DNA from 3 places in the Pseudomonas sp. MRSN 12121 genome. Region 2 is predicted to be linked to each of the others. Evidence: predicted binding sites of a transcription regulator. Region 2 holds the regulator's gene; each other region holds the start of a gene.
What was found. Region 2 encodes FliA, which starts transcription of late flagellar genes. Its sites were predicted from a motif close to CTAAAGTTTNNNNNNNNNNNGCCGNTAA; they were not measured.
Positions count from the first base shown of each region.

Region 1: the regulator FliA is predicted to act here: its motif matches at 1,466-1,493, upstream of TO66_RS20735 (methyl-accepting chemotaxis protein).
Region 3: the regulator FliA is predicted to act here: its motif matches at 1,676-1,703, upstream of TO66_RS05675 (methyl-accepting chemotaxis protein).

Region 1 covers NZ_CP010892.1:4,559,874-4,563,149, reverse strand. The annotation lists gene TO66_RS20740 (Na+/H+ antiporter family protein) at 15-1,331, shown strand; gene TO66_RS20735 (methyl-accepting chemotaxis protein) at 1,532-3,211, shown strand.
Region 2 covers NZ_CP010892.1:1,816,618-1,819,893, forward strand. The annotation lists gene flhF (flagellar biosynthesis protein FlhF) at 1-428, shown strand, start outside; gene fleN (flagellar synthesis regulator FleN) at 547-1,377, shown strand; gene fliA (RNA polymerase sigma factor FliA) at 1,374-2,114, shown strand; gene TO66_RS08255 (chemotaxis response regulator CheY) at 2,274-2,645, shown strand; gene TO66_RS08260 (protein phosphatase CheZ) at 2,677-3,276, shown strand, end outside.
Region 3 covers NZ_CP010892.1:1,269,815-1,273,090, forward strand. The annotation lists gene TO66_RS05665 (LysR family transcriptional regulator) at 1-710, opposite strand, end outside; gene TO66_RS05670 (tellurite resistance TerB family protein) at 901-1,626, shown strand; gene TO66_RS05675 (methyl-accepting chemotaxis protein) at 1,859-3,276, shown strand, end outside.

The sequences.
Region 1 (3,276 bases), 2.7 Mb from region 2:
ATGAGGTAACGATGATTAATGCAGTAATTGCCGCGGTTGGCGTGATGCTGATCCTCAGCCTGTCCCGCGTGCATGTGGTGATCGCGCTGATCGTGGGCGCGCTGGTGGGAGGCTTGACCGGCGGCCTGGGGATCGAGGCGACGCTCAAGGCGTTCAACAACGGCCTGGGCGGCGGGGCGACCGTGGCCTTGTCCTACGCCTTGCTCGGCGCGTTCGCGGTGGCGATCGCCAAGTCCGGCCTGGCCCACGCCCTGGCGGACAAGATCCTGCTGCTGGTGGACCGCCAGGACAGCCAGGGTGGCGGCAGCGTCAAATGGCTGTTGATCGGCCTGTTGTGGGTGGTGGCCATCGCGTCGCAGAACATCCTGCCGATCCATATCGCCTTTATCCCGCTGCTGGTGCCGCCGCTGCTGTATGTGCTGAGCAAGCTGCAACTGGACCGGCGGTTGATCGCCTGTGTCATCACCTTCGGCCTGATCACCCCGTACATGTTCCTGCCGGTGGGCTTCGGCAACATCTTCCTCAACGAGATCCTGCTGGCCAACGTCGCCCGCAGCGGCGTGGACGTCAGCGATATCAACGTCACCCATGCCATGGGCATCCCGGCGCTGGGCATGGTCTTCGGCCTGTTGCTGGCCTTTGTCAGCTACCGCAAGAAGCGCGTGTACGACCTGGAACTGATCGAGAAGGTCGAGCAGGTGACGGTGCAGTACAACCCGCGCACGCTGCTGGTGGCGGGCCTGGCGATCGTGGCGGCCTTCGTCATCCAGCTGTTGCTGGACTCGATGATTATCGGGGCGCTGGCCGGTTTCCTGATCTTCTCGGTGTCGGGCATCGTGCGCTGGCGCGAGACCGACGACCTGTTCACCGAAGGCATGAAGATGATGGCGATGATCGGCTTCATCATGATCGCCGCCGCCGGTTTCGCCGAGGTCATGAAGGCCACCGGCGAGGTGAAGGGGCTGGTGGAATCCTCGGCCAGCTGGATCGGTCACAGCAAGGGCGTGGGCGCGTTGCTGATGCTGCTGGTGGGGCTGCTGGTGACCATGGGCATCGGCTCGTCGTTCTCCACGGTGCCGATCCTGGCGACCATCTTCGTGCCGCTGTGCGTGCAACTGGGCTTCAGCCCGCTGGCGATCGTCTGCATCGTCGGCACCGCCGGCGCCCTGGGCGATGCCGGTTCGCCGGCTTCGGACTCGACCCTGGGGCCGACCTCCGGCCTGAACATCGACGGCCAGCACCACCATATCTGGGACACCGTGGTCCCGACCTTCCTGCACTACAACCTGCCGCTGCTGGCCTTTGGCTGGGTGGCGGCGATGGTGCTCTGAGCCTGCGGGGCTTCAGCGGCACCGTGCTGTCTTCATCGCGAGCAAGCTTCGCTCCTACAAGGGCCTTGCCTGTAGGAGCGAAGCTTGCTCGCGAAAAATCTCAGGGACACTGCGTGTCCACAGATCCTTCGCTGCTCAACTTTTGATCCGGCGTGCCGTTAAGGCGGTATCACGCCAACAAAATCAAGAGTGAACCTCCTATGCGCCTAAGTCTGAAGGGCAAAGTCCTGGCCCTCGCGGTCCTCCCGGTCCTGCTGTTCGCGCTGGTCATCAGCCTGACCACGGTCTTCATGCTCAGGGAACAGGCGCGCAAGGAGGTGGACGAGACCCGCCAGCGCCTGCTCGGCGAGGCCAAGACCACCCTGCAGAGCTATGTGGAAGTCGCCCTGAGCACCATCCGCCCGCTCTACGACGCGGCGGCGCCCGGCGATACGGCGGCTCGCGCCCAGGTGGTGAAGCTGCTGTCGAACATCACCTACGGCAAGGACGGTTACTTCTTCGGCTACGACTCCGAGACGGTGCGCCTGTTCAAGGGCAACAGCCCGGACGGCGTCGGCAAGAGCTTCAAGGACAACCGCGACCCCAACGGCGTGTACGTCAACCGCGAGCTGGTCAAGGTCGGCAAGGACGGCACCCACTATGTGCAGTACAGCTCGACCCAGCCGGGCAGCGACGTGCTGGTGCCGAAGCTGGGCTACACCGAATACCTGGCCAAGTGGGACCTGGTGGTCGGCTCGTCGGTGAACCTGGACGGCATCGACGCCCAGGTGGCCGAGGTCGAGGCCAGCGTCAACCAGCGCATGCGCGGCATGGTCCTGAGCATCGTCGGCATCGCCGTGGTGGTGCTGCTGGTGATCGCCGCCCTCGGCATGCTGGTGGCCAACACCATCCTGCGGCCGCTGAACCTGATGAAGCTCAACCTCGACGATATCGCCGCCGGCGAGGGCGACCTGACCCGGCGCCTGGCAATCACCAGCCAGGACGAACTGGGGGATCTGGCCGGCTCCTTCAACCGTTTCGTCGACAAGATCCACGGCCTGGTGCGGCAGATCACCGAGATGACCGGCCAGTTGACCGGCCTGGTGACCCAGGTGTCCGAGCAGGCGCAGCGTTCCGAGCAGGCGATGGAGCGTCAGCGCCACGAGACCGACCAGGTGGCCACGGCGATCAACCAAATGTCCTCGGCCGCCCAGGAAGTGGCGCGCAGTGCCCAGGGCGCGGCGGTGGCGGCGCAGCAGACCGACGAGGAAGGCCAGGCGGCCAAGCGCGTGGTGGACGGCAGCATCCAGCAGATCCATGCCCTGGTCAGCGACATCCGCAGCAGCGGCACCTCCCTGGACAGCCTGCAGAAGGACGTGGCGTCGATCGTCAGCGTGCTGGATGTGATCCGCTCGATCGCCGAGCAGACCAACCTGCTGGCCCTCAACGCGGCCATCGAGGCGGCGCGGGCCGGTGAGGCCGGGCGCGGGTTCGCGGTGGTGGCCGACGAGGTCCGGGCACTCGCCAGCCGCACCCAGCAGAGCACCCAGGAAATCCAGGGCATGATCGACCGCCTGCAACAGGGCACGCGCACCGCGGTGGAAGCCATGCGCCGCTCCAGCGATGCCGGCGACGGCACCTCGCACCAGGCCAACGAGGCCGGGGCGTCGCTGGATGCCATGGCGCAGTTGATCGGCACCATCAACTCGATGAACGCGCAGATCGCCAGCGCCGCCGAAGAGCAGACCGCGGTGGCCGAAGAGATCAACCGCAGCGTGCATCAGATCGCGGTGGCAGTGGACAGCGTCGCCGACGAGACCCAGCTCGGCGCCCAGACCTCACGCAGCCTGGCGGACCTCGGGCAGCGCCTGGGCAAGCTGGTGGGGCAGTTCCGCATCTAGGTCAGGATCGCCATCGCGGGCAAGCCGGATCGCCACCCGCTCGCTCCTGCGGTCTTCTGGGCGCG
Region 2 (3,276 bases):
AGCGCGTGGTGCTGATCGATACCGCCGGCCTGCAAGCCAGTGACCCGGCCTTGCGCATGCAGCTGGAAAGCCTGGCCGGCCGCGGCATCCGGGCAAAAAATTATCTGGTCCTGGCAACCACCAGCCAGAAACAGGTTCTAACCGCCGCATACCACAGCTACAAGCGCTGCGGGCTGGCCGGCTGCATCCTGACTAAACTGGATGAAACCGCCAGTCTTGGCGAAGTGTTGAGCCTGGCCATCGGTCACGAACTGCCTGTCGCCTACCTGACCGATGGTCCGCGGATTCCGGATGACCTGCACTTGCCGCGTCGTCACCAGCTGGTCAGTCGCGCGGTGAGCGTGCAGATGCAGGAAGAACCCAGCGAGGAAGCCATGGCCGACATGTTCGCTGACCTCTACCACAACCCGACCAAGCGGGTTGGCTGAGGGAATCATGAAAAGATTGCAATGTACCTACATCGATGGTCTGCCAGGCATTGTTCCGTTGGTGAACGCGCAGCCAGTTATGTGGCCCCGTCTAAGTAAGACAAGGTAAAGAAAGAACATGGGCAGCATGCATCCCGTACAGGTGATCGCGGTGACCGGCGGCAAAGGTGGCGTCGGCAAGACTAACGTGTCAGTGAACTTGTCCCTGGCCCTAGCGGAGCTCGGCCGGCGCGTCATGCTGCTGGACGCCGACCTGGGCCTGGCCAATGTCGACGTGCTGTTGGGGCTGACGCCCAAACGGACCCTCGCCGATGTCATCGAAGGCCGCTGCGAGCTGCGCGACGTACTGCTGCAAGGGCCGGGCGGCATCCGCATCGTGCCCGCGGCATCCGGCACCCAGAGCATGGTGCACCTGAGCCCGGCGCAGCATGCCGGCTTGATCCAGGCGTTCAGCGACATCGGCGACAACCTCGATGTCCTGGTGATCGATACCGCCGCCGGCATCGGCGACTCGGTGGTCAGCTTTGTCCGCGCCGCGCAGGAAGTGTTGCTGGTGGTCTGCGACGAGCCGACCTCAATCACCGACGCCTACGCGCTGATCAAGCTGCTCAACCGCGACTACGGCATGAACCGCTTCCGCGTGCTCGCCAACATGGCGCAGAGCCCGCAGGAAGGCCGCAACCTGTTCGCCAAGTTGACCAAGGTCACGGATCGCTTCCTCGACGTCGCCCTACAATATGTCGGTGCCGTGCCTTACGACGAATGCGTGCGCAAGGCCGTGCAGAAGCAGCGTGCGGTCTATGAGGCATTCCCCCGTTCGAAGTGCGCGCTGGCCTTCAAGGCCATTGCACAGAAAGTCGATACCTGGCCGTTGCCGGCCAATCCACGTGGGCATCTTGAATTTTTCGTCGAGCGGCTAGTGCATCAGACAGCAGGGCCGGTGCTATGAGCGCCAGCGGCTACAACCTTTACAAAAAGTCGGCACGCGACAGCCAGTACGAACTGATCGAGCGCTACGCGCCCCTGGTCAAGCGTATTGCCTATCACCTGCTGGCGCGCCTGCCGGCCAGCGTGCAGGTCGAGGACCTGATCCAGGCTGGCATGATCGGCCTGCTCGAGGTATCGACCAAGTACGACGCGAGCAAGGGCGCGAGTTTCGAGACCTACGCCGGTATCCGTATCCGTGGGGCGATGCTCGACGAGGTCCGCAAGGGTGACTGGGCGCCGCGCTCGGTACACCGCAATACCCGCATGGTGAGCGACGCGATCCGTGCAATTGAAGCTAAAACCGGTCGCGACGCTAAAGATCATGAAGTTGCGGCCGAACTTCAATTGAGTCTCGATGATTATTACGGGATTTTGAACGACACCTTGGGCAGTCGCCTGTTCAGCTTCGACGACCTGTTACAGGACGGCGAGCATGAAGGGCTGCATGAGGATGGCGCGAGTGCTCATCTCGAGCCGTCGCGCGACCTGGAGGACGAACGTTTCCAGGCCGCTCTGGCGGACGCGATTGCCAATTTGCCGGAGCGTGAGCGACTGGTCTTGGCGCTGTACTACGACGAAGAGCTGAACCTCAAGGAAATCGGTGAGGTCCTGGGGGTCAGCGAATCGCGGGTCAGCCAGTTACACAGCCAGTGCGCGGCCCGTTTGCGGGGGCGTTTGGGGGAGTGGCGAGCGCGCTGACAGGCAGTGTGGGGACACTGCGGACGAGACTGGCACGACGTTGTCGGTCTTGCGGTGTGTATTCCATGCAGTCGTTGAGTGCTCTGCCTGATTGATTGAATGGCGCGTCCAGCTGCTGGGCGCGTTTAAGACTGCTTGGAGGTCGAATTGGACAAGAACATGAAAATCCTCATCGTTGATGACTTCTCAACGATGCGGCGGATCATAAAAAACCTGTTGCGTGACCTGGGTTTCACCAACACGGTCGAGGCTGACGATGGCACCACCGCCATTCCGGTTCTCAACAGCGGAAGCATCGACTTTCTGGTAACGGACTGGAACATGCCCGGCATGACCGGTATCGATCTGCTGCGCCATGTGCGCGCCGATGAAAAACTCAAGCACCTGCCGGTACTCATGGTGACCGCCGAGGCCAAGCGCGAACAGATCATCGAAGCGGCCCAGGCCGGGGTAAACGGTTATGTGGTCAAGCCCTTCACGGCCCAGGCGTTGAAAGAGAAGATCGAGAAGATCTTCGAACGCATCGGTTGATGTGTGGAACCATTCCGCCACGGGGGGAGCTATGGAGCACAACGAATCTTCATTGGGCGACTTTGAGTCGACCCTGAAAAAACACGCAGTGGAACTGGTCGACAGCCTGGAAAAAGGCAAGTTCGGCGAAGCAGTGCAACTGATCCATGAGCTCAACCAGACCCGTGACCGCGGCCTGTACCGGGAGGTCGGCAAGCTCACTCGCGAACTGCATAGCGCCATCGTCAATTTCCAGATTGACCCGCATATGCCGCAAGCCGAGGAAGTGTCGCAGATCACCGATGCCACCGAGCGCCTGTCCTATGTGGTCAAGCTGACCGAGGCCGCGGCCAACCGCACCATGGACCTGGTCGAGAGCGCCACCCCGTTGGTCAACGGCCTGAGCAGCGAAGCCCAGGCCCTGAGTGCCGACTGGGGGCGTTTCATGCGCCGCGAGCTGGGTGCCGACGAGTTCCGCGATCTGGCCCGCCGTGTGGATGGTTTCCTGACCCGCAGCGAGCAGGAGACGCGCGCTGTATCGAGCAACCTCAATGACATCCTGCTGGCACAGGACTACCAGGACCTGACCGGCCAGGTGATCAAGCGCGTGACCCAACTGGTCACCGAAGTCGAGAGCAACCTGCTCAAACTG
Region 3 (3,276 bases), 550 kb from region 2:
AGCCCGGCGGCCACCAGGCTGCGCACCGCTTCGGTGGAGGCGGTGCGCAGGGTGACGCGCGGCTGCAGGCCGGCGCCGGACCACAGGCGCTGGGCGTTGCGGTCCATTTCATCGACATTGAGCTGGATCAGCGGCTCGCGGGCGACATCCGCCAGGTTGATGCTGTCGTGTTCCAGCAGCGGATGCTGGGCCGGCAGCCACAGGCGGTGCGGGGAGTGGGTCAGGACTTCGGTCTGCAGGGCATGGCGGTCCTCGAGATTGGAGAGGATCAGCACCCCGACGTCGATTTCGCCGCTCACCAGCAGGTGTTCGATGTAGGGGCGCTCGTCCTCCATCACGCGGATCTCCACGTTCGGATAGGCGCGCTGGAAACGCGTGAGCAGATCCGCCAGGTAATAACCGGCCACCAGGCTGGTCACGCCGACGGTCAACTGGCCGGCGACCTGGTCGGTGCTCTGTTGCAGGCTGCGCTTGGCGTTGTCGACGGTAGCCAGGATCAGGTGCGCCTGGCGCAGGAACTGGTGGCCCTGGTGGGTCAGGGTCATGCCCTTGGCGTGGCGGTTGAACAGGCCGACGCCGATTTCCTGCTCCAGTTGCTGGATCGCCAGGGTCAGGGTCGACTGGGAGATGAACACCGCCTGGGCGGCGGCCGAGATCGAGCCGGTCTCGGCCACGGCGATGAAATGACGGATCTGGCGCAGGGTCATCATGGGTAATCACCAGGCTGGCGCTTTTATCGATGTTTTCGAGTATATATCGCTTTAATCGAATGGCTGTCCACGACCTCGATGGCCCGAGGCGAAGCAACATCTGGAAGCACACTCGGACCCAGGCGCCGGGCACTTCGATCTAGGCTGGTGGCCTTATCTGTTCCCTCGACTCACCTGTCTGGAGGTTTGTATGAATACCCGTGGATTACTCGACCAATTGCTCAAGTCCGGCCAGGAGCTGTTGCAGAACAAGGCCGGCGCGCAGCCGAACAAGGCCTCCGACGCCGACAAAGGCGCGTTGGGCGGCTTGCTCGGCGGCAATTCCGGCGGGCTGGGCAGCCTGTTGTCCGGGGCCGGTGGCGGCGCGCTGGCCGCCGGGGCCATGGGCTTGCTGCTGGGCAACAAGAAAGCCCGCAAGTTCGGTGGCAAGGCCCTGACCTACGGCGGCCTGGCGGCACTGGGGGTGATCGCCTACAAGGCCTACGGCAACTGGCAGGCGCAGCAGGCCGGTGCACCCCGGACCGAGCCGCAGACTCTCGACCGCCTGCCTGCGCAACAGGTCGAGCAGCACAGCCAGGCGATCCTCAAGGCGCTGGTGGCGGCGGCCAAGGCCGATGGCCATATCGATGAGCGCGAGCGGGCCTTGATCGAGGGCGAATTCACCCGCCTGGACAATGATCAGGAGCTGCAGCGCTGGTTGCACGCCGAGCTCAACAAGCCCCTGGACCCGGTGGATGTGGCACGGGCCGCCGGCACGCCGGAAATGGCCGCGGAAATGTACGTCGCCAGCGTGATGCTGGTGGACGAGGAAAACTTCATGGAGAAGGCTTACCTGAATGAGCTGGCGCGTCAGCTCAAGCTGGAACCGGGGTTGAAGCTCGAACTGGAAAAGCAGGTTCGCCAGGCCAGTGCCTGATGGCTGTCGGGCGCGTCGGGACGAATGCCGGGTGCGCCCTCTGCGATGGCTGAAATGGCTCCCGATTTTGCCGAAACGCCACTGGCGGCGTCAGACTCATCTGACGGAAAGTAGCCGTCCGGAGTGAACCCTGCCTTTCGCTCTGAGTGAGACGTGGTGCGCAACACGCTGATTAAGGATGGCACGCCCTCGGCTATACTCCCCACCATTTGAATGGCCCCGAGGACTGACTGTGAAGAACTGGACGTTGCGCCAACGCATTTTGGCGAGCTTTGCGGTGATTATCACCATCATGTTGCTGATGGTCATAACCTCGTACTCCCGCCTGCTGAAGATCGAAGCGGGTGAAGAGCGCATGCGTTCCGATGCCATTCCCGGGAGCTATTTCAGTTCCATGATCCGCGGCGCATGGGTCGACAGTTACCTGCACACCCAGGAACTCATCGGCATGAAGGAAGGCCAGGGGATCACCGCCGAGGACGAGGCGAACTTCAAGAGCTTCGAGCTGCGCCTGAGGCAATACCTGGCCAGCTACAAGAGCACCATCACCACCCGGCAGGACCAGAACGAATTCGATGAGTTCGAGAAGTTGCACGAGCACTTCCTCCAGGTCCAGGCCGCCGTGCTCGACCTGCATGTGCGCAACAAGGAAGACGACGCGGTGAAGCTGTTCAACGAGCAGTTGACCCCCGCCTGGGTCACCGGCCGGATGAAGCTCAACGACATCATCGACGAGAACAAGGCGGTGGCCGATTCGGCGGCGGCGCAGATCGACGACGCCGTGGCCGCGGCCAAGATCAGCATGGGCGTTTCCCTGCTGGTGGCCGTGCTGGTGGCCGGCCTGTGCGGCCTGTTGCTGATGCGCGCGATCATGTCGCCGATGAACCGTATCGTGCAGATCCTCGAGGTGATGCGCACGGGCGACCTGACCCGCCGCCTGAACCTGGAGCGCAAGGACGAGTTCGGCGCCGTGGAAACCGGCTTCAACGACATGATGAGCGAACTCAATTCCCTGGTGTCCCAGGCGCAGCGTTCCTCGGTCCAGGTCACCACTTCGGTCACCGAGATTGCCGCCACCTCCAAGCAGCAGCAGGCGACCGCCACCGAGACCGCGGCGACCACCACCGAAATCGGCGCCACCTCACGGGAGATCGCGGCCACCTCCCGCGACCTGGTGCGCACCATGACCGAAGTTTCCAGCGCCGCCGACCAGGCTTCGGTGCTCGCCGGTTCCGGCCAGCAGGGCCTGGCGCGGATGGAAGACACCATGCACTCGGTGATGGGCGCGGCCGACCTGGTCAACGCCAAGCTGGCGATCCTCAACGAGAAGGCCGGCAACATCAACCAGGTGGTGGTGACCATCGTCAAGGTCGCCGACCAGACCAACCTGCTGTCGCTCAACGCCGCGATCGAAGCCGAGAAGGCCGGTGAATACGGCCGCGGCTTCGCTGTGGTGGCCACCGAAGTGCGGCGCCTGGCGGACCAGACCGCGGTCGCCACCTACGACATCGAGCAGATGGTGCGCGAGATCCAGTCCGCGGTGTCGGCCGGGGTCATGGGCATGGACAAGTTCTCCGAAGAAGTGCGTCGCGGCATGGCCGAGGTGCAGCAGGTCGGCGAGCAGCTGTCGCAGATCATCCATCAGGTCCA